Regions from separate parts of the Spiroplasma sp. DGKH1 genome, predicted to be linked through region 3. Evidence: riboswitches for the same ligand, from Rfam matches in the RefSeq annotation. Region 3 holds a riboswitch; each other region holds the start of a gene.
The links. Region 3 has a riboswitch for cobalamin ahead of nrdF (class 1b ribonucleoside-diphosphate reductase subunit beta). Riboswitches for the same ligand answer to the same signal wherever they lie in the genome.
Positions count from the first base shown of each region.

Region 1: linked by a shared signal. The riboswitch ahead of QPK10_RS00805 (hypothetical protein) and the one ahead of nrdF (class 1b ribonucleoside-diphosphate reductase subunit beta) in region 3 are both predicted to bind cobalamin.
Region 2: linked by a shared signal. The riboswitch ahead of QPK10_RS01565 (anaerobic ribonucleoside triphosphate reductase) and the one ahead of nrdF (class 1b ribonucleoside-diphosphate reductase subunit beta) in region 3 are both predicted to bind cobalamin.

Region 1 covers NZ_JASTWG010000001.1:179,062-185,368, reverse strand. The annotation lists gene QPK10_RS00810 (hypothetical protein) at 65-2,194, shown strand; cobalamin riboswitch at 2,266-2,436, shown strand; gene QPK10_RS00805 (hypothetical protein) at 2,603-3,100, shown strand; gene QPK10_RS00800 (hypothetical protein) at 3,105-3,836, shown strand; gene QPK10_RS00795 (lipoprotein) at 3,849-4,889, shown strand; gene QPK10_RS00790 (hypothetical protein) at 4,948-5,541, shown strand; gene QPK10_RS00785 (hypothetical protein) at 5,717-6,043, shown strand.
Region 2 covers NZ_JASTWG010000002.1:3,260-9,566, reverse strand. The annotation lists gene QPK10_RS01585 (hypothetical protein) at 1-349, shown strand, start outside; gene rpsT (30S ribosomal protein S20) at 445-696, opposite strand; gene QPK10_RS01575 (lipoprotein) at 967-1,506, shown strand; gene ilvA (threonine ammonia-lyase) at 1,627-2,598, shown strand; cobalamin riboswitch at 2,683-2,854, shown strand; gene QPK10_RS01565 (anaerobic ribonucleoside triphosphate reductase) at 3,028-5,250, shown strand; gene nrdG (anaerobic ribonucleoside-triphosphate reductase activating protein) at 5,258-5,743, shown strand; gene QPK10_RS01555 (hypothetical protein) at 5,841-6,307, shown strand, end outside.
Region 3 covers NZ_JASTWG010000007.1:77,371-83,677, forward strand. The annotation lists gene nrdE (class 1b ribonucleoside-diphosphate reductase subunit alpha) at 1-306, opposite strand, end outside; gene nrdI (class Ib ribonucleoside-diphosphate reductase assembly flavoprotein NrdI) at 312-767, opposite strand; gene nrdF (class 1b ribonucleoside-diphosphate reductase subunit beta) at 783-1,805, opposite strand; cobalamin riboswitch at 2,153-2,331, opposite strand; gene QPK10_RS06030 (hypothetical protein) at 2,400-3,581, opposite strand; gene QPK10_RS06035 (hypothetical protein) at 3,836-4,024, opposite strand; gene QPK10_RS06040 (sodium-dependent transporter) at 4,025-5,626, opposite strand; gene QPK10_RS06045 (lipoprotein) at 5,847-6,307, opposite strand, start outside.

The DNA of each region.
Region 1 (6,307 bases), on a different contig from region 3:
TTTTTTTTTTTTTTTGATGTATAATATAACGTATACTAATTTATAAAAAAGAGGGTAAAAAACTATGAAAAATATGATTCCTAATTTTTTGTGTGCGCAATGTCAAGCAGAATTACAAAATAAATTAAATACTATTAAGGCCACTCGACCAGATTTTTTAAAGAATTTAATATTTTTAGAAATTAGAAATAAGAGTTTGGTGGAATTAAAAGAAGAGTATGATATTAAAATAGTCTTATATTTACGGTGTGCTAATCGTCATTTTGGGCTATTTGTAAAAAGTAGTTTGTTTGATATAAAAGGTGATTATAAGGATATTGTTCGTAAAAATGTTATTCCTTATAATAATAAAGTCTTTTTGAATGAAACCCCTAATAATATAGTAAAGAAAGATAAAGCTTTTGATCCACCAACTTTGGTTTCACAAGATCTGCCAAATCTAAATTATCCAATTTCAAATAGTGAAGATATTAATTATTTAAAAAATGTTGATAGTAAAATTAATCAATTGGGCATGATGCATTTGCATAGTTTAAAGCATATGTCAAAGATGCGCCGTAATTTTTTGATTTCTTTTTTAATTTTTATTTTGTTGGTGGCTGCTGGTTTGGCTACGGGATTAGGATTTTATTTTTCTGCTTCTAAAAAAGTGACAAGTAATAATTTTAATGGCGGGGTTAATCTTATTGCTTTAGCTGAAGATTTTGATGATAATGTTTTAGGCCATATTGCCGATAATCAAGATTCAACAATTTTAGCAGAAGTAAAAAAGCATAATCCTAGAGTAGTTGTTGAAGATATTTTTTTAAGAAATACTACACGAACATCAGCAGTTATTGCGGCAAAATCAGCTAGTGGTCATTATGAATATAATTCACAAGTTACTGTTACTTTTTTACCGCAAGTAGTAACTTTAAAAACAGATTTGAGCAGCCAAATTATTGTGGGTGAAGTTAATGATCCATCAATTGAAAAAGATGTTTTAAATAATCTTGGCAAGGAAAATCCTAATTTAAAAATTAATCAAATATTAGTTAAGAACTATAATAAATCAGAAGCTAAAATTGTTGTTAAACCAGATAGTACTGTTTATATTCCTGGTGATTCTTTGATGGTTTATTTTAATACTGGTGGGAAAAAATTAGTATCGCAAGATTTAATTGAGCCAAATATTGGTAATATTGTAAATAATAAATCTGAAACTATTAGCAAAGCATTGGCTGCTAAAAATAAAGATCTAAAAATCGAAGAAATTGAGTTGTTGTCAATTACCTCTTCAACTGCAAAAGTGACTGCAAAAAAAGACAGCAAAATATATGTTTCTGATAATGTAGAACCAATTGAAATTTATTTTCAAGTATATAATCCTAATATTGGAAAAATAAAAAAACAAACTGCTCATTTTGATATGACTAATTTAGGGGGAGTTTCGACTGATTATACCAAATTAGCTGAATTGAAAGATTCAACGATATTATTAAATTTAGGAAAAAAAATTGTTGAGTTAAATCGAGATGGTTCTTTTAAAAAAGATTTCATTGATGTTCCAGAATCTAACATTACATTTTATAAAATTGTGCAGTTGTTAGATGGTAAAATTTATGTTTTTGCTGGTAATTTTAATAATTTGCTAATTTATTCTTTAGAATTGAGTGGATCAATACCTAAGTTAATTTTGCTTAAAAAATTTAGTGGCCCTGATAAGATTCTTTACTTTTTCCCACTTTCTAATGGGCAGTTTTTAGCTGCTAGTGATAAATATATTTATATTTTTGATTTTGATTGAACACTTAAAAAAACATATGATTTCTATGAAACGTCTAATCACGGTGGGAAAGTTATTGGATTTTTATTAATTAATAAAAATCCAAATTTTGGGGATTTGATAAAAATTGTTACAGAGAATAATATTTATTCTTGAGAAATTGGATCAGATAATTTTAAACTTTTATCACAAACCGCTACTCTTGTTCAGACTATTGCGCAATTGGATGATGGCACTATTTTGGCTTTCAATTATGGGAGTCATCAAATTTTACAATTGAATGATGATGGTACAATTAGAATTGTGGTTGCTAACATGTTAGAGAGTTATGCTGCTGGTTTTTTTGAGACTTCTGATCATAAATTATTTTTTTCAGTAGTTAGTGCTGATATAAATCATCTTTATTTATATGAATTAAATAATAAATAGTTTATTTAGATGTAAAAAATAAAATAATGCTTGCAATTTTGACAACTTCTTCATATTATTAAGATAACAACTTAAAAAAGCAAATTTTGGATATTACGGGAATTAGGTGCAAGTCCTAGGCTGTCCCAGCAACTGTAATGCTGATGAACACTATAAAAATCCATTGAGATAAAGATCTTGAGAAGGAATAGTAAGTAAAATGAAGCTAAGCCAGTAGACCGATCTAAAAATTTACAAACCAATTATCAATACGATAATTATTATCCCTGGGGTTTGGATAATTAATTGTTTACTAGTAGTTAAAATGAAGGTTGATTTTCTAACCAAAACCTACTAATTAATAATTATTCAAAACGCTCCAAAAGCGTTTTTTTAGTTGTTAAGAACTCATAATTAAAGGAGAACAATATGAATAAAACTAATAAAAAAAATTGAGTAATGTGGTTAATAATTGCCATTGCGAGTATTATTTTTAGTGCTTCGGTAATCTTAAACATTACATATTTACCAAAGTATTTTGCATTAAAAAATCGGGTTGATAATACTTTAAAAATAAAAATTAATGCCTACGATGCGACAAAACCGGTCCATGAAATGTTGTTTAGTTCCAACTATGAATCAACAATGTTAACATTAGGAGATTTAATGCAAAATTATCCTGATAGCTTTGAGGTTATTGCCAGTGGTTCTTTAGGACATTGGCTAGAAGGAGTTAATACTAACAACGGATGAATTAAAAAAACAGCTCATGATTCTGAATATTGAGCAATTACCAGTCCCACAAATTCAAAATGTAAGGGTAATACTGATCCTAAAAGCAATATTCCTGATATTTGTGGGGTGGGGATTGATGATTTATTCTTGAAAAATAATGATATTTTTAATTTAATGTTAGTTACACAATAAAATTATGAAAAATTTTTGAGGTAGACTAAAAACAAAATTTTTGTTTCATAAGCGTCCCTATACTATTAAAACTTTAATTCAAATTTGCTTAATTCCAATTTATGCGGCGTTAGTTTTTGCTTTAAAAGAAGCAATGGCTTTTTTACCGAACATTGAGCCAGTGACATTATTAATTTTATTTGCTGGAGTTTATTTTCCTTTTTATATGAGTTTTGGTATTAGTTTAATTTTTTGTTTTCTTGATGGTTTATACTGGGGCTTTAATTTAAGTTGGTTTTTACCATACTTAATTATTTGGCCACTTTTAGCGGTACTTGGACGCGTTTGTCGTCCGTTAATTCTCAGATGATGGTGAACTTTTATTATTATTGCTGGTCTTTTTGGGTTATTATTTGGTTTTGTTTTTGCTGTTATTAACTGACTGTTAGTGGTCATCATTGGCAATCAAATCAATGGGGGGCAAAGTTTTGCCTTAATTGCTTGATGATTAAACGGGTTATCTTATGATGGTATTCACTGTGCGGGAAATATTATGATGGCCGGGGTTTTATTTTATCCCTTAACCAGACTATGAGTTAACCATCTCCAATATTATTTATTTTATGAAGATGATAAACGTATTATTTCCTATAATATTTTTTCCAAAAAAACCCAAGCAAAATTAGAAACAACTTCATCATTAGAAATGAAACCATTAGAACCATTAAGCGAAAATGAAAAAACACAAGAAAGGTAGTTACATTTAAGAATGAAAAAATTATTAACAATATTTACGAGTCTAACTTTATTAACCACTATTACAACACCATTGGTGGGGTGTTTAAATGATCAAACAAACAATCAACAATATCAAGAACCGGCGTGAGTAAAAACTTTTGCCAAAGCGGTCGTTGAAAACAAAGAAACAGTCAGAGTAGCTTATGAGAATTATTATGTTGATACCAATACTAAAACAATTTGGGATCAGCGTGATTATTTAGATATTGCAAAAAATAATAATCTTTTTATTTATTTACAAGCAGCTAATAATTTAACAGAAGCGACGCAGTATCTACAATTAATTGATACTGCTGATATGGGAATGACAACAAAAGGAAAAGAACCAATAACTTTTGATAGTAATTTTGAAAGTAACCAGTTTATTACCCAAGATACTTCGGCCGGTGGCGTAGCATTAATGGCCCACCAGAAATTTGATGATATTTTAAATAGTAGCAAGGCAAAAACAACTTGAAGTGATGCTGCACGTGAAGATTTTATTAAATTTGCTTCAATGTCTTATAAGTATAAAGGAGAAGACCGCGCAACTTGATGAAATTCAAACCATTGAGAGAAACTATTATCGACTGAAAAAAATATCCCGGATTTAAAAAATCCCTCAATTGTCTATTCAGAATTAGATTTATATAACCAGTGAGCAGCGGGTAATCCGGGTATGAATGTGCCGCTAAGTGTAGTAGCAAAGGGATTGTTTAAATTACATGCCACAACTCAGAAGCATGTTTTTCGTTTGGAAGTTAATTCAAATGAATATTGAATTAATAATAATGGGGAAGTAGTTACTTATTCATTACCCCACTGGGGATTTATGTTTCAAATTTATGATACTCCTAATCAACAAGAGTGAACAAAAGATCATTTAGCTTTTTCATCACCCCAATTACCAATTATTAATAAAGAAACGTTTAAATATCAAGATATTAAAGATTATTTATTACAATCAGATTATTTATCATTTAATGACCAAGAAACAACAAAATTTAAAGATAATAAAATTATGGATAGTTAACGCCATATCATAACATTCGGAAAAATATCCGTACGAATGTTTGCAAAGGAGAATTAAAATGAAAAATTTACTAACAATAATGTCAAGTTTAACATTAATTACAACCCCAATAATTTCGCAAGTGGGAAATATCCAAAATGCAACATCGCAGGAGTTATTAACACCGGGGGTTGATAATAATTATCAGATTGATGCTAATTGGGATTTTAGTTCGGCTACCCCTAGCAATAATGAAACCATTACTATAAATGCTTATGTTGACTGATCACAATGAGATCCCGCGAAACCCCAACAAACCCTAGCAACAATTACGACTAAAATTGATAAAACCTTATTACAAGATGATAATACTTTAGGTAATCTAATGAATTATTTAAATAATTATTATCCAACAATTACTGTTGGTATCAAAGCACCTTTTAAAATTAATCCGGAGGTAACCCAATATGGACGAGTTCTCGAAGGAATTTATGATTGAGATCACGCAGTACAGGATTATTTAACTGGTTGAAAAGAGTCATATTGATCATTAAATAGTCCCACTAATCCATTTTGTGTTGAGCAACCAAATAATTATTGTACCAGAGGAATTGATGGTTTAGAATTACAGCAAAATGACACATTTGATTTGTATTTTGTAAGATTAGTTTAAATTATATTATATATAGTAAATTATTAATTTATTTTTATTATCACTACCTTATTAACCATAAATATGGTAGTGATAATATTTATCCTAATAATAGAAATATATTTTTATTTTTTGTTATTTTTTAAAAAAATATGTAATAATAAAATTATAAGAAAAATTAAGGAGATATATAATTATGAATAAGTTATTGATTATTTTAGGAACATTAACATTAGGTGGTACCCCAGCGGTGGGAGCTTTAACAGGACAATTAAATTCTGCAAGTTTTACCTCAACAAATAATGTGAAGTTAGTTAATAAGACTAACTTAAATGATATGAAAATTAATCCAACTACTATTGAACTAAATAGTAATGAAGTTGATGATATTACGACTCATGTGTGAACTACAATGTTAAATTCATATCCTACTTATGAAGAATTTTGGGTTGATTTATTAACAAATCCAGAGCGCTTTATTATTAAAGATGCTGAATTAGAAATGCCAAATTTTGATTCATAAATTACATACAATATTTATATTATTGCGAAACCAACGGATGAAAAATATGAAGGAGTTGCTAATTTTAAAGTTATTTTAAAAAATACCGGAAAAATTGATATTAATGATTTTACTGAATTATTAAAAAATGGGATAACAGTTAAAGCAAAAACAACAAAGATTGCTTTTGGTACAACAAATGCAAATGCTTATAAAGAAGAAATTTTTAATAATTTAGATATTTTCTTAGCCGCATCACCGGAAGAAACAGGAAGTTTATTTATT
Region 2 (6,307 bases), on a different contig from region 3:
AACACCGGATTCTGATCTACAGCAAACTTTAAATAATATTATCAATGAAATTAATAATAGTTCTTCGTATAAATTAATTTATGCATTTAGTGTGATCTTTATGATTGCCGGATTAGTTGCTTCCCTTGCTGCCATTGCTTTAATGGTTGTTGCTCCTAAACTTGACCGTAATAAATTAGTGCGTGCTAATGAAGAATACCAAAAAGCAGTTAATGCCGCAATGCGTGGTGAAAAATATACAATGGATCCTTCTTTATTTGATGAAGAATTTAGAGAAGATAATCCGTTTAATCCTTTTGGAAATAAGGATAAAAATAAGAATAATGACCAAGATGATGAAGATAATTAGAATTCTAATTATCTTTTTAAATTAAAATAAAAAAATAGTAACTACTTTGATAGTTACTATTTTTTATTTAATACCAGTCTAATTATTTCCTAAAATTAATTTACACGGATCATTAATTTACTTTTCATTCTTGCTGCTTTATTAGCATGATAAATCCCTTTAGTTACAGCTTTGTCAATTAATGAAACAGCACTGTTTACTAAATCATTAGCATTTTCTTGTTTTTCTGCAATTGCTAAATTAGCTTTTTTAATTGCTGTTTTAATTGAAGATTTAAATGATTTATTAGCTAAATTAGCTTTTTCATTTGTTTTGATTCTTTTAACTTGTGATTTGATATTTGCCATTAATATTCATTCCTTTCATTTACTTAGACACAAAGGAATTATAGCAAATAGATATATATGTGTAAATATAAAAACTTAGTTTTTTAGAGAATTTATAATTTTTAGACTGATAATTATTTTTCTAAATTATGAAACTTATTGTTTTTTAGTGTTTAGTTAATTAAGATATTAGCAGGGAAAGTTAAAAACTTATTAACTTCATTTATAGCAATTGTAATAACTATATTATTTTATTTCCCTAAAATTTTTAAAAGAAAGGAAAATAAAGAAATGAAAAAGTTATTAGCAATTTTTGGCGCTGTTGGTTTAACAGCAACCGGAGCAAGTAACATTGTTGCTTGCCATAAAGAAGAAACAACAACGGGGATTACAGAAGAAGCACAAAAAGCTATTAATAGTTATATTACTTTTACTTTTGTTAGTCATTTATTTACTAAAAATAGTGATGGTAGTTATTCATTAGCTCAAAAAGGTCAAGGGACATTATCATTAATACCTGACAATATAATGGATATGAATTCGGCCAAAATTAATGGTGTTGACATACCAATGAGCATCTTATCTGCTACAGGTATAGTATACTTGGGTAATTTTATTACTAGTTTAGGGTTTAATTCCGAAAGTTTGGACCCAATGGGTAATTATGATTTATCCCAAATTACTATTGGAGAGAAAGGAACAAGCACATTTGTTAAAACTGGCGATGATACAAAGTTTACAGCCAATTGAAATGTTAATGTTGACCTAACTAGTGGTGATAAAACAATAAACTTTACTAATTCAGGTAGTTTAGAATTTGAAAAAAACTAAGAATATAATTTCTTAGTTTTTTAAATTATATATTATTTTTAGGATTTCATTGTTTTTTAAATTTAAAGGAATAGAATATATATGAAAACAAAGACACATATACAAGAGAGGTTTTCCCTGATGATTACTATTGATAAAATTAAGGAAGCACGAGATAGAATTAGTGATTATATTAACTCTGATAATATAATTCATGATTTGGCACTATCAAAAATGCTTAATGCGGAAATATATTTAAAATTAGAGAATTTACAACGAACAGGAAGTTTCAAAATTAGAGGAAGTTTAAATAAGATTCTTTCTTTGAATGAAGCCGAACGTGCTAAAGGGATTATTGCTGCATCTGCTGGCAATCATGCTCAAGGTGTTGCCTTGGCATGTTTATTAACAAATACTAGATGTACTATAGTAATGCCAGAAAATGCACCAAAATCAAAAATTGAGGCAACTAAATTATATGGTGCAGATATTATTTTATCTGGTTCTAATTTTGATGGGGCGTTAAAAACTGCATTAGAAGTTCAAAAATTACAGCAATTAACATTTGTACATGCTTTTGATGATGAAGAGGTTATTAGTGGGCAAGGTACTATTGGATTAGAATTAATTGAACAAGTTAAAGGTTTAGATACAATAATTGTTCCCGTTGGTGGTGGCGGTTTAATTTCAGGTATTGCTATTGCCGCAAAAACATTAAATCCAGAAGTTAAAATTATTGGTGTTGAAGTTGAAAATGTGCCATCTTTAACTAAAGCCTTTGAGTTTGATAGATCAATTGAAGTTGAACCTAGTAAAACAATTGCGGATGGTATTAATGTGCAAAAAATTGGTTTAATTACTTTTGAAATTTGTAAACAATATGTTGATGAAATTGTTACTGTTTCAGAGAAAGAAGTTAAAGAAGCAATTTTGTTTTTATTAGCAAAAGACAAAATTTTAGCAGAAGGTGCTGGCGCTGTAGCTTATGCAGGAGTTTTATCTGAAAAAATTAAATTAATACAAAATACTAATGTGACAATCATTATTTCGGGTGGAAATATTGATTTATCTAAATTAAATGAGATTTTGAATGAAAATATAAACGACGGTTAGGAGTTTATTTTTTTAATTTAAAAATGAAAAATTTTGGTTTATTTATGATATAGTTTAAGTATGAAAGATGTTGATCTTTCAAAAATTAAATAAAATAAATATGGTTTTTAATTAGGGAATTGTGTTAAAAGCACAAGCTGTACCAGCAACTGTAAAACTGACGAACACTGTAATAACCACTGAGAAAATTTCTTGGGAAGGGCAGTAAGTAGGTTGAAGTAAAGCCAGTAGACCTACCATGTTTTTGAACTTTGATTACTTCTGGAATAAAGTAATCCTGTAATTTATTTAATTTTTGTATTTTTACAAAAATGAAAAATAATAAATTATTGAATTTTATTAACAAATACAACAAAGATAACTAAATATTATTTTTGTTTATTTAAAGTACTTAAATAATAATTAAAACAGAAACGGGGAAAAGCGGGAATGAAATTAAATGACAAAAAGTTTTTATATAACAAAGAAACTGATGGAGGAACTACTTCAACAATAAGCAGTATTATTAGTAATTCGTTTGCTATTTTTACTAAAGAAAATCCTTTAAAATCATATGATATTGATGCCTTAAAAGAAGAAATAATGAAAATTGTTAATGTTGAAAAAAATGATTCAACTTATGAAAATGCTAATATGTCAGCAGATACACCAGCTGGTCAAATGATGAATATGGCTGCAACAACTGCCAAAGAATATGCTTTACGCTTTTTATTAAGTAAGGAATATCGTGATGCTCATCAAAATGGGGATATTCATATTCATGATTTAGACTATTATCCATCAAAAACAACAACATGTGTGCAGTATGATTTAAAAGATATTTTTGCTAATGGTTTTTGAACAAAGAATGGAATGGTTCGCGAACCACAAACTATTCAGTCTTATGCCACACTAGCAGCAATCGTTTTTCAATCACACCAAAATGAACAACATGGTGGTCAAGCAATTCCAGCTTTTGATTATTTTTTAGCTCCTGGTGTTTTGAAATCATTTCGCAAAAATTTAGTCAAACAATTAGAATTTATTTTAAAATTAAATAATTTAAAAAGCCAAGCAAATTGACAAGCACTAATTCAAACAAAAATTAACACTATTGATTTGCAACTTAATAAAGAAGCACAACTTGAAATTAGTAAATTATTAAATTTAAATATAAACCAAGTTAAAATTGCTTTTGAGGAGGGATATCTTACAACAGAAAAAGAAACTTTCCAAGCAATGGAAGGATTTATTCATAATTTAAATACAATGCATTCACGAGGAGGAAACCAAGTTGTTTTTTCATCAATAAATTATGGAACTGATACTTCTTCCGAAGGAAGAATGGTGATAAGACAAATATTATTAGCAACTCAAAAAGGACTTGGAAAAAACGAAACCCCAATTTTTCCTATTCAGATCTTTAAAGTTAAAGCAGGAATTTCTTACTCGGAAGAAGATTTTAATTTAGCAATTAATAATTGAAAACAAGCTGAAAAGGGGTTACTAAATTATAAAACTAAAAACTTTGATTTATTGATTCTTGCTTGCCAAACGAATTCAACTCGGTTATTTCCTAATTTTGTTTTTTTAGATACACCATTTAATAAGCATGAAAATTGAAATCCTGCTGATCCAAATAATTATTTAAATGAAGTTGCGACGATGGGCTGCCGGACAAGAACTTTTGAAAATGTTAATGGATATAAAACACCAGTTGGTCGTGGTAATATTTCTTTTACAACTATGAATTTACCGCGTTTAGCCATTGAAGCGGTGAAAGAAGTTAAAGAAGAAAATTTATCATACGATGATTTTTTAAAAAAAGTAAGTGCCTTATTTTTAGAAAAAGTAAGAACAATGAGTATTTTAATTGCTAAACAGTTAAAAGAACGTTTTGATTATCAAAAAACAGCATTATTAAAGCAATTTCCTTTTATGGTAAAAAATAATGTATGAAAACATCATAAGGACATTTCAAAAGATGAATATGTTGGAAATATGATTAACCAGGGTAGTTTAACAATTGGTTTTATTGGTGGGCATAATGCTATGAAAATGATCTTTGGAAAAGGCCACGGTGAATCAGATGCAGCATATGATTTATTATACCAAGCAGTATTAACAATGAATGAAATTGCTAATCAATATAAACAAAAATATAATTTAAACTATTCAGTTATTGCCACTCCAGCCGAAGGATTATCGGGACGTTTTACTAGAATGGATGTTAAAAAATATGGAGTTATCCCTGGTGTTAATGACAGTAATTATTATGTTAATTCATTCCATGTTGATGTTAAACAAGATATTAGCATTTTTGAAAAAATAAAAAAAGAAGCACCATTCCATGCAATCACATTAGGTGGACATATTAGCTATGTTGAATTGGATGGCGCCATGAAATATAACATTCCTGTTATTTTAAAAATAGTTAAATGTATGTTTGATAATAATATTGGTTATGGATCAATTAATCATCCAGTTGATGTTTGTTTAGAATGCCAATTTTCAGGAATTATTCCTTATGCATGTGATAAATGTCAAAGCAATAATATTCGCCGGATCCGCCGGATTACTGGTTATTTAACTGGTGATTTAAATAGTTGAAATTCAGCGAAAAGATCAGAAGAACATGACCGGGTAAAACATGGAATTAACGAAGATAAATAACTTCAACATTAAAGTTTTAAAAATTTATCCGGAAACAACTAGTGATGGCCTTGGGTTACGTTATAGTATTTATTTAGCGGGTTGTCGGCATGCTTGTTTTGGTTGCCATAATGTTAGAAGCTGAAATCCTAATAATGGTCAACTTCTAGATGATAAATATCTTGCGGAAATTATTGACCAAATTAATGCGAATCCGTTATTGGATGGTGTAACGTTATCAGGTGGTGACCCATTTTATGACCCGCTATTTTTAAAACAACTGCTAGAATATTTGAAAAAATATACTAACAAAAATATTTGATGTTATACAGGTTATACATATGAACAAATTATAAACAAACCAGAGTTAAATGCGTGTTTAAAATATATTGATGTCTTAATTGATGGGCGTTTCGTTTTGGAATTAAGAGATGTCTCACTTCCTTTTAAAGGTAGCAGTAATCAGCGGACAATTTATTTAAAAAATGGTAAACTTGATTTTATTGATAATTAGTTAGAAATTATTAAATCAAGTTTTTTATTTTTAAAGGAATTCTTTTTTTTATTAGTTAAATTATTTATGAGAAATTAATAACAAAGGAGGATTCTTAATGAATAAACTATTAACAATTATTGCAGCTAGCAATTTTTTAATATCAACCCCACTTTCTTTCACTCTTGAACAGACAGTTAATGGCCAAGTTTCAACCATCCTGAATAATGAAACTAACAATCTCCAAAATAAAAACAATTTAAAAATAGATTTATCAAGTGTAACCTACACCAAAACTTTAAATCAAACGGAATTGAATAGTAAACAAAAAACCTATTTTGATGCTAGTTCAGCGATAACTATTTTAGACTTGGATAGCTATGGATTAACAAAAAAACAGTTTCTTGATTTAGTACCAACAGTCAATTTTTCTCTTGCCAAAAATGAAATTGTTATTGATGATCATAAGTTTAAAGGTAGAGAAAACTTTAATTATATATTAGATCTTGCTAATAATTTTGACCTTGCTAAAAAAGGTACTGCAGTTCGTGGGAATTCTTCTATGGATGATTATAGAAAATTAGC
Region 3 (6,307 bases):
ACTAGGAAAATGATGTTGATAGCTTTTAGCAAGAGCTATTAATTTTTCAATTTCCGCAATTTGATATTTATTAATAATTGTTTCATCATAGTATTGTTCTTTGACTAAGTAAGTGATCCGTTCTTTAACATCTGCAAACTTTTTAAGATTTGGTAACACATGGTGGTTTAAATAACTTTCAGCAGCTAACACGTCTAATTGAAAATTATCTTTTCCCCGCTCAAATAGTTTTGATTTTGCATTTAAAGCAATGTATTCTTCATTATCTCCATTATTTGCTAACAGAGAAACTTTATTTGTCTTCATAAATTCTATTCCTTTCAAAAATCACTTAATATTTTTTTGATAGTTTTGACATCATGTTGAGTTCCTAGTAATTCAAATTGGTATAATAATGGAACCTGTAATTTTTTGGAAAGAATTGGTCCAGCTACCGCAAAGGTGTCACCAAAATTAGTATTTCCCGAGGCAATTACCCCGCGACAAAATTGGCGATTTTGGTGGTTATTTAAAAATTTAATTACTTGCTTAGGAACTGCTCCTTTATAATCATTGCCCCCACCCCCATATGTGGGACAAATCAAAACATAATCTTTGTCAACTAAGATTTCTTCTGATAAATCATAGGGAATTCGTGTGTTTTTAATATTTAGTTTTTGAATAAAGCGGTGAGTATTATTTGATGTTGAAGAAAAATAAACAACATACATTTCACCGGTTGGTTTGGTAACTGTGTGGTCGGAAACTCTAATAATATCCTCATGCATAATTATTCCTCACGTTTAAAATTCTCAATCTTCATCTTCAGTTTCTTCTGTAATTCCCATTACATACGAAGAACCATTTCCAGAAAAGAAATCATGGTTCTCATCGGCGCGGGCTGATAACTGAGTAAAAATCTCGGGAGCAATTCTTGTTTCTTCTTCACTAAACGGTGATTCGTAACCTAAATTTTGTAAAAATTTCCCAGCATTATATAAACTAAAGCGAATCGCATCTTCAGCTAAGCCAAAACCTTCATAAAGTTCATGTAAATATTTTTTTTCTAAAATAATTAACTCATTTAGTAAATCAAAAACAAATTGTTTCATTTCTTCTTGTTGGGCTCGTGGTAATTTAGCAACTTTTTGTTGGTATTTATAACCACTATAATAGTTATGAATAACCTTGTCTCTTAAAATTAACCGGATAATATCAGAAGTATTTGGGAGCTTACCACGTGCTGATAAGTAAAATGGTAAATAAAATCCCCCATATAATAAAAATCCTGGCATTAGAGCAGCGGCAACTTTTGATTTTAACGGATCATCCCCAACATAATATGGAATTAATGCTTGAGCCCGTTCTTGTAAACTTTTTGTGTTAATTACTCATTCATGGGCTTCTTCAATTTGCTCACTTGAACATAAAGTTGAAAAAATAGTTCCGTATGATCTGGCATGAACAGCAACCATAAAGGCAAAGTTGGTATAAATAACTTGTTCATGGTCGGTTAATGAGTTAGGAACTTGGGCAACATCACCAACCGTTGCTTGGATTGTATCTAATAGTGTTAAACCAGTAAATGTCCGGGTAATTAGTTGCTGTCATTCTGGATTTAAAGTACGTCATGATGTTAAATCATTAGAAACTGGAATTTTTTCTGGTAATCAAAAATTCTGGGTAATTCTGGTTCATACTTCTAAATCTTTATCATCATTAATGACGTTTCAATTAACTGACCGCATTTTCCCCTGAAAATTATTTTGAGCATATTCAAGGGGTGAAAGTGAATCTTGATAATATTTATTTTTTTGTACTGCCATAATTGCTCCTTTCAAAGATATATTAAAAATATCTAGCTAAAATAATTTAGTAATTGCTTAATTAGCGATACTAAAATAAACCCAAAAGTAATCTGGATTTTTTAAATTATTCAACAATATTAAGTCCCGTTCAATGCTAATGGGAGTTGTTAATAAATTATGAAGAGTTAACAAAAAACTTGTAATAATCCCTAAAACAACTTTTCCTTGACAACTAAAAAGCATTCACTTCATTAGGGAAAGGAGTACAAATATTTTTAAATTATTTAAAAGTAATCAAAAAAAGCATGCGCAAGATTATTAAAGATTACAAAATAATTTTGTTATTTCATTCCCAGGAATAACATAAATTTAGTGAGATAACAGACTGGTTTCCTGGCTTAGCATCATTTTACTAGTTACCCTTCTCAAAGTTTCCTTTAATGGCAATGTAACGTTCATCCGCATCACAGTTGCTGGGACAGCAAGAGAATCTAACTCTTTTCCCAAACATCTATTATTCCAAAGCTATTTAGTTGTAAACATATCTTACTATATTATTTTTAATTTGTAAAATAATAAAAAAAGAATAATAATTATTCTTTTTTTCCTTAATTATAAAGTTTTTTCGTTTTCATCGGCATTCATTGAAGAACACTCATAGGAGTCAAGACGCGATATCATCCCTATTTTAAGTCTTTTTTCTACATTAATTTTTTTTCGTAATAATAATTGTTCTCTTTTTTTAATTTTTTTTACTTGGGTTACTATTAATTCGCCCTCATCAATTTCTTGTTTTCATTTTTCTTGAATTTTATGAATAATATTTAAATAATTATCTATTAATTTTTGGTTAAAAACTTGGTAATGATTATTAGCCACTATAAATCTTAATAACCGACTTTGAGCATTTAAAACATTTCATAAAAAAGTTTCAAATTCTCCAGTATCACTAAAAATAACATCAGCCATTTTACGTTCTTTCTTTTTAAACTTCCTATCACTTAAAATTTTCTCCTTAAAGTTTTTAAAAAAAGCAGATAATTTTTGTTTTTTAATATAGCCTCATTCTTGATAACCCATAATTTTAAATTGTTCACTAAAATCAACCATTTCTTTTGTGCGAATTTTAAAAGAATTTAAAAATTTAAAATAATGTTGTGCTATATCAATAATAAGAATTCGATCATGGAATTTTAAAAGTACATTTAATTGATTAACTTCGGTTTTAATTTTATGCAAATAAAATTTTGCATAAAATTCAAATAGCTGCGGATTAGACTTAAGTTCAGCAAAACTAATCATTTCATCATCTTCAATAATAACATATCTTTCTAAAATTTTTTCAAAAGATAATTTATTAAGGACACTAAGAATTTCAAGATATTTTGGTTCTGGTTTCCTATTAGTTGCTGAAGAATCATCTTGAGAAGTATTTACTGCTGAAGTTTCTGATTCAACTTCGCGAATTTCTAATTTAACTTTATGGGGGTGAATTGTGATGGTCGGAATAATTGATCCTTGGTATTTACTAAACTTAAAAATAAAATTTGTCGATTCCGAAAATAATAATTGTTCTAAGTTTATTTGCAATTGTTGGTATATTGTTAACATACTTTCTATTTTCGTAAACATTTTTTCTCATACTCAATAAACTTCAAAAGGTTGACGTTTATATTTACTTATTTCAAGTAATTCATTAAGGTTAACTATTTCTGGTAAGTCTAAAGCAGGAATATTTTTTTCAAAAATATGATTAATTTTATTAATCAAAAGATCAGTTGAAGTTGGATTCATAGGTAATCACTCTTTCTAAATAGTGTTTAATTTTAATATTTTAAAATAAGATTATTAAAATTAGATATAAAAAATACCAAAAATCTTGTTAACAAGAAATTTGGTATTATATATACTCTCAAATATTAAATTATTAATTTTTATATCTAATTCTTTATCATTATAACACTTTCCTTTAATTTCAGTGATTTAGTTTACAAATCTTATTAATAACTTTCATTGTTCAAATAAGTTTTTTTGATACTTAATAAAAATTATTTTATGGTTTCTTGTTCTAATTCGCTTTCTAAATCAACTTCTAATAAATTCTGCTCAGCTAGTTCGTGGTCAAGTTTAATTGTATGTTCAGTTCGTTTTAAATCTTTGTAAATAAAGAACGCGAACAAAATTCCTAAACAAATTAAGATTACTAATAATACTGTTAAAGCGACAATGGTTAACATCTATTCCACCTCATCTTCTAATTTTGATTGTGCTACTTTTGAAATTTCATTTTGAATAATTGTTTTCTTAATTTTATTTTTAGCATTAAAAATTTCAGGACTATTAGCTAGTGCTGAAATAATCGGCACCAGAATTCCTAGCACTAATGCTAAGATGGAAATATATCAGGGGTTAGTTGTTGTTGAAATTACAAAATCATAAATCGAAAAGCCAATAATAATTAATAAAATAACTGGGATAACATAATACATCATTAGGCGGTATCATGTTCCTAATTTAATTCAAGAAACTTTATTGTTATATTTAATTAGAATATCTAATTTTTTAGCTTTATGAACAAAGAAGATTACTTGCGCAAATGATACTAAAATTAGATCTAACCCCGCAGCTAATAATTGGAAAGAATTAATTAACTGGTAAGTATTTTCAAATACTAATGCTAATCCAACCACAATAATTAATGCACATATTCCGAAAATAACTCGACGTTTTTTAAAATGATACTGGGTCTCAATTGCATCCACAATAACTTCGGTGTTTCCAACCGTAGTGCTTAATCCTGCAATGAATAAGGCTAGGAAAAACAAAATTCCTAAGAAGTTTCCAAACCCCACCACAGTATTTTGGTTAATAATATGGAAAGTTTCGGGAAGGACATTAAAAACAAATACCATTGAATCACTACCGAATTTATTTGTAATGGCTTGTTGGAATAATAAAATATCAGTTTTATCACTTATACTATTATTAACAATTGCTCCCGATGACCCAAAGATAAAAATTAAATTGGTAACCGATAAAAACAAAATCCCAATTACTAATAAATATGTTTTGGAAGTATTGTCTTGGTTGTGCGGAGCAACACCGGCAAACCGCATCATCATTCCCATTCCTAATGAGGTGGTAAAGAATGCTAAGGAAAAAACACTACTTCAAGTTTGAGTTGTTCCTAATTTTTTTAGATTATCTTTTAAAAATAAAGTGGCTAATCCTTCTTTACTCCCCGGAACGGTTAAGATATAAATTGCTAAAATAAAAATAATAATAAATAATAAGGGCATAAATACTTTGTTTAATTTTTCAATGCCTTTAACCCCAAATGATAAAATTAACCCCACTAAAATAACAACTAAGAGAAAGGCTAAAAACACAATTCATTGAAAACCGCCATGGGTGCTAACCCCAAAGCCCCCACTCTGTAAAATATGTTTATTAAAAATGTTACCACCCATATCATTAATAAGGCCAGGACTAAATTCAATTCCAATTGAAACAATTGTATAACCAACTAAAACTGAATAATAAATTGGAATAATAATCATTAAGGTTGATTGAAACCATCCAATAAATTTACTTACTTTAACATTTTCTTTTTCAAAAATATTAATGACACTTTTGCGACGCAGGTTTCCTAAATTAAATTCAAAGATTAATAACGGAATTCCAACAATAATCATTGCGACAATATATAGTAAGAAAAAATAAAATCCTCCGTTCTTATTAATATAACCAGGTAATCCTCAAATTACCCCTAGGCCAATTGCTGCTCCTAACGAAGAAACAATAAAACCAACTTTGCTCATTTGCTTTTTCTTATTCATAGTCATCTCCTAACTTTTACAATAAAATTTTAATTATTATGGAAAATAAGATAAATTTATAAAAATTTTTATCTTTTATATTAAATAATTCTACCGTGATTTTAATAATTTGTCATTAATTTTAGTTCTTTTTTTATAACCGTAATTTTAAGCAACTGGTAAAAGAAAAAATCTCTTTAATTATAAAGAGATTTTTTAATATAAAATATTTAATTAAAAATTATTTTGAATCTGGTGTTGTTTCATCTGCTGAATTATTAAAATCATCAATTGCTTTATTTAAAGCAGTTAAAGCATCACTTGCCGCAGTTTCATCAGTAACTTTTTCTGCTGTTGTAATTGCATCTTGTAATTTTTGAAAGGCATCAGCAGTTTTTTTACCCTGTTCAATTTCTTTAGCTTCAGCAATTTTAGCTTTTAAAGCATCCAAGTTAGGTGTTTTTTCTTTGTCTCCACCATCAGGTTGAGTTAATTGGATAACTTGTTTAGCCATTACTGTTAATGGTGGAACTTTTACTTGTTCACCTTCCTGAGGCATTTCAACTTTTCCTTCCATTTTATTTAAAATTAAAGTAATTTCAGTTGCTCCTTGTTTTGCTTCCACAGTAAATGTATATGCTAAAATATTCCCATCTTGGTCCATTGAGTTTTTAAAATCTTTTGTTTCTTGGAATAATGCTA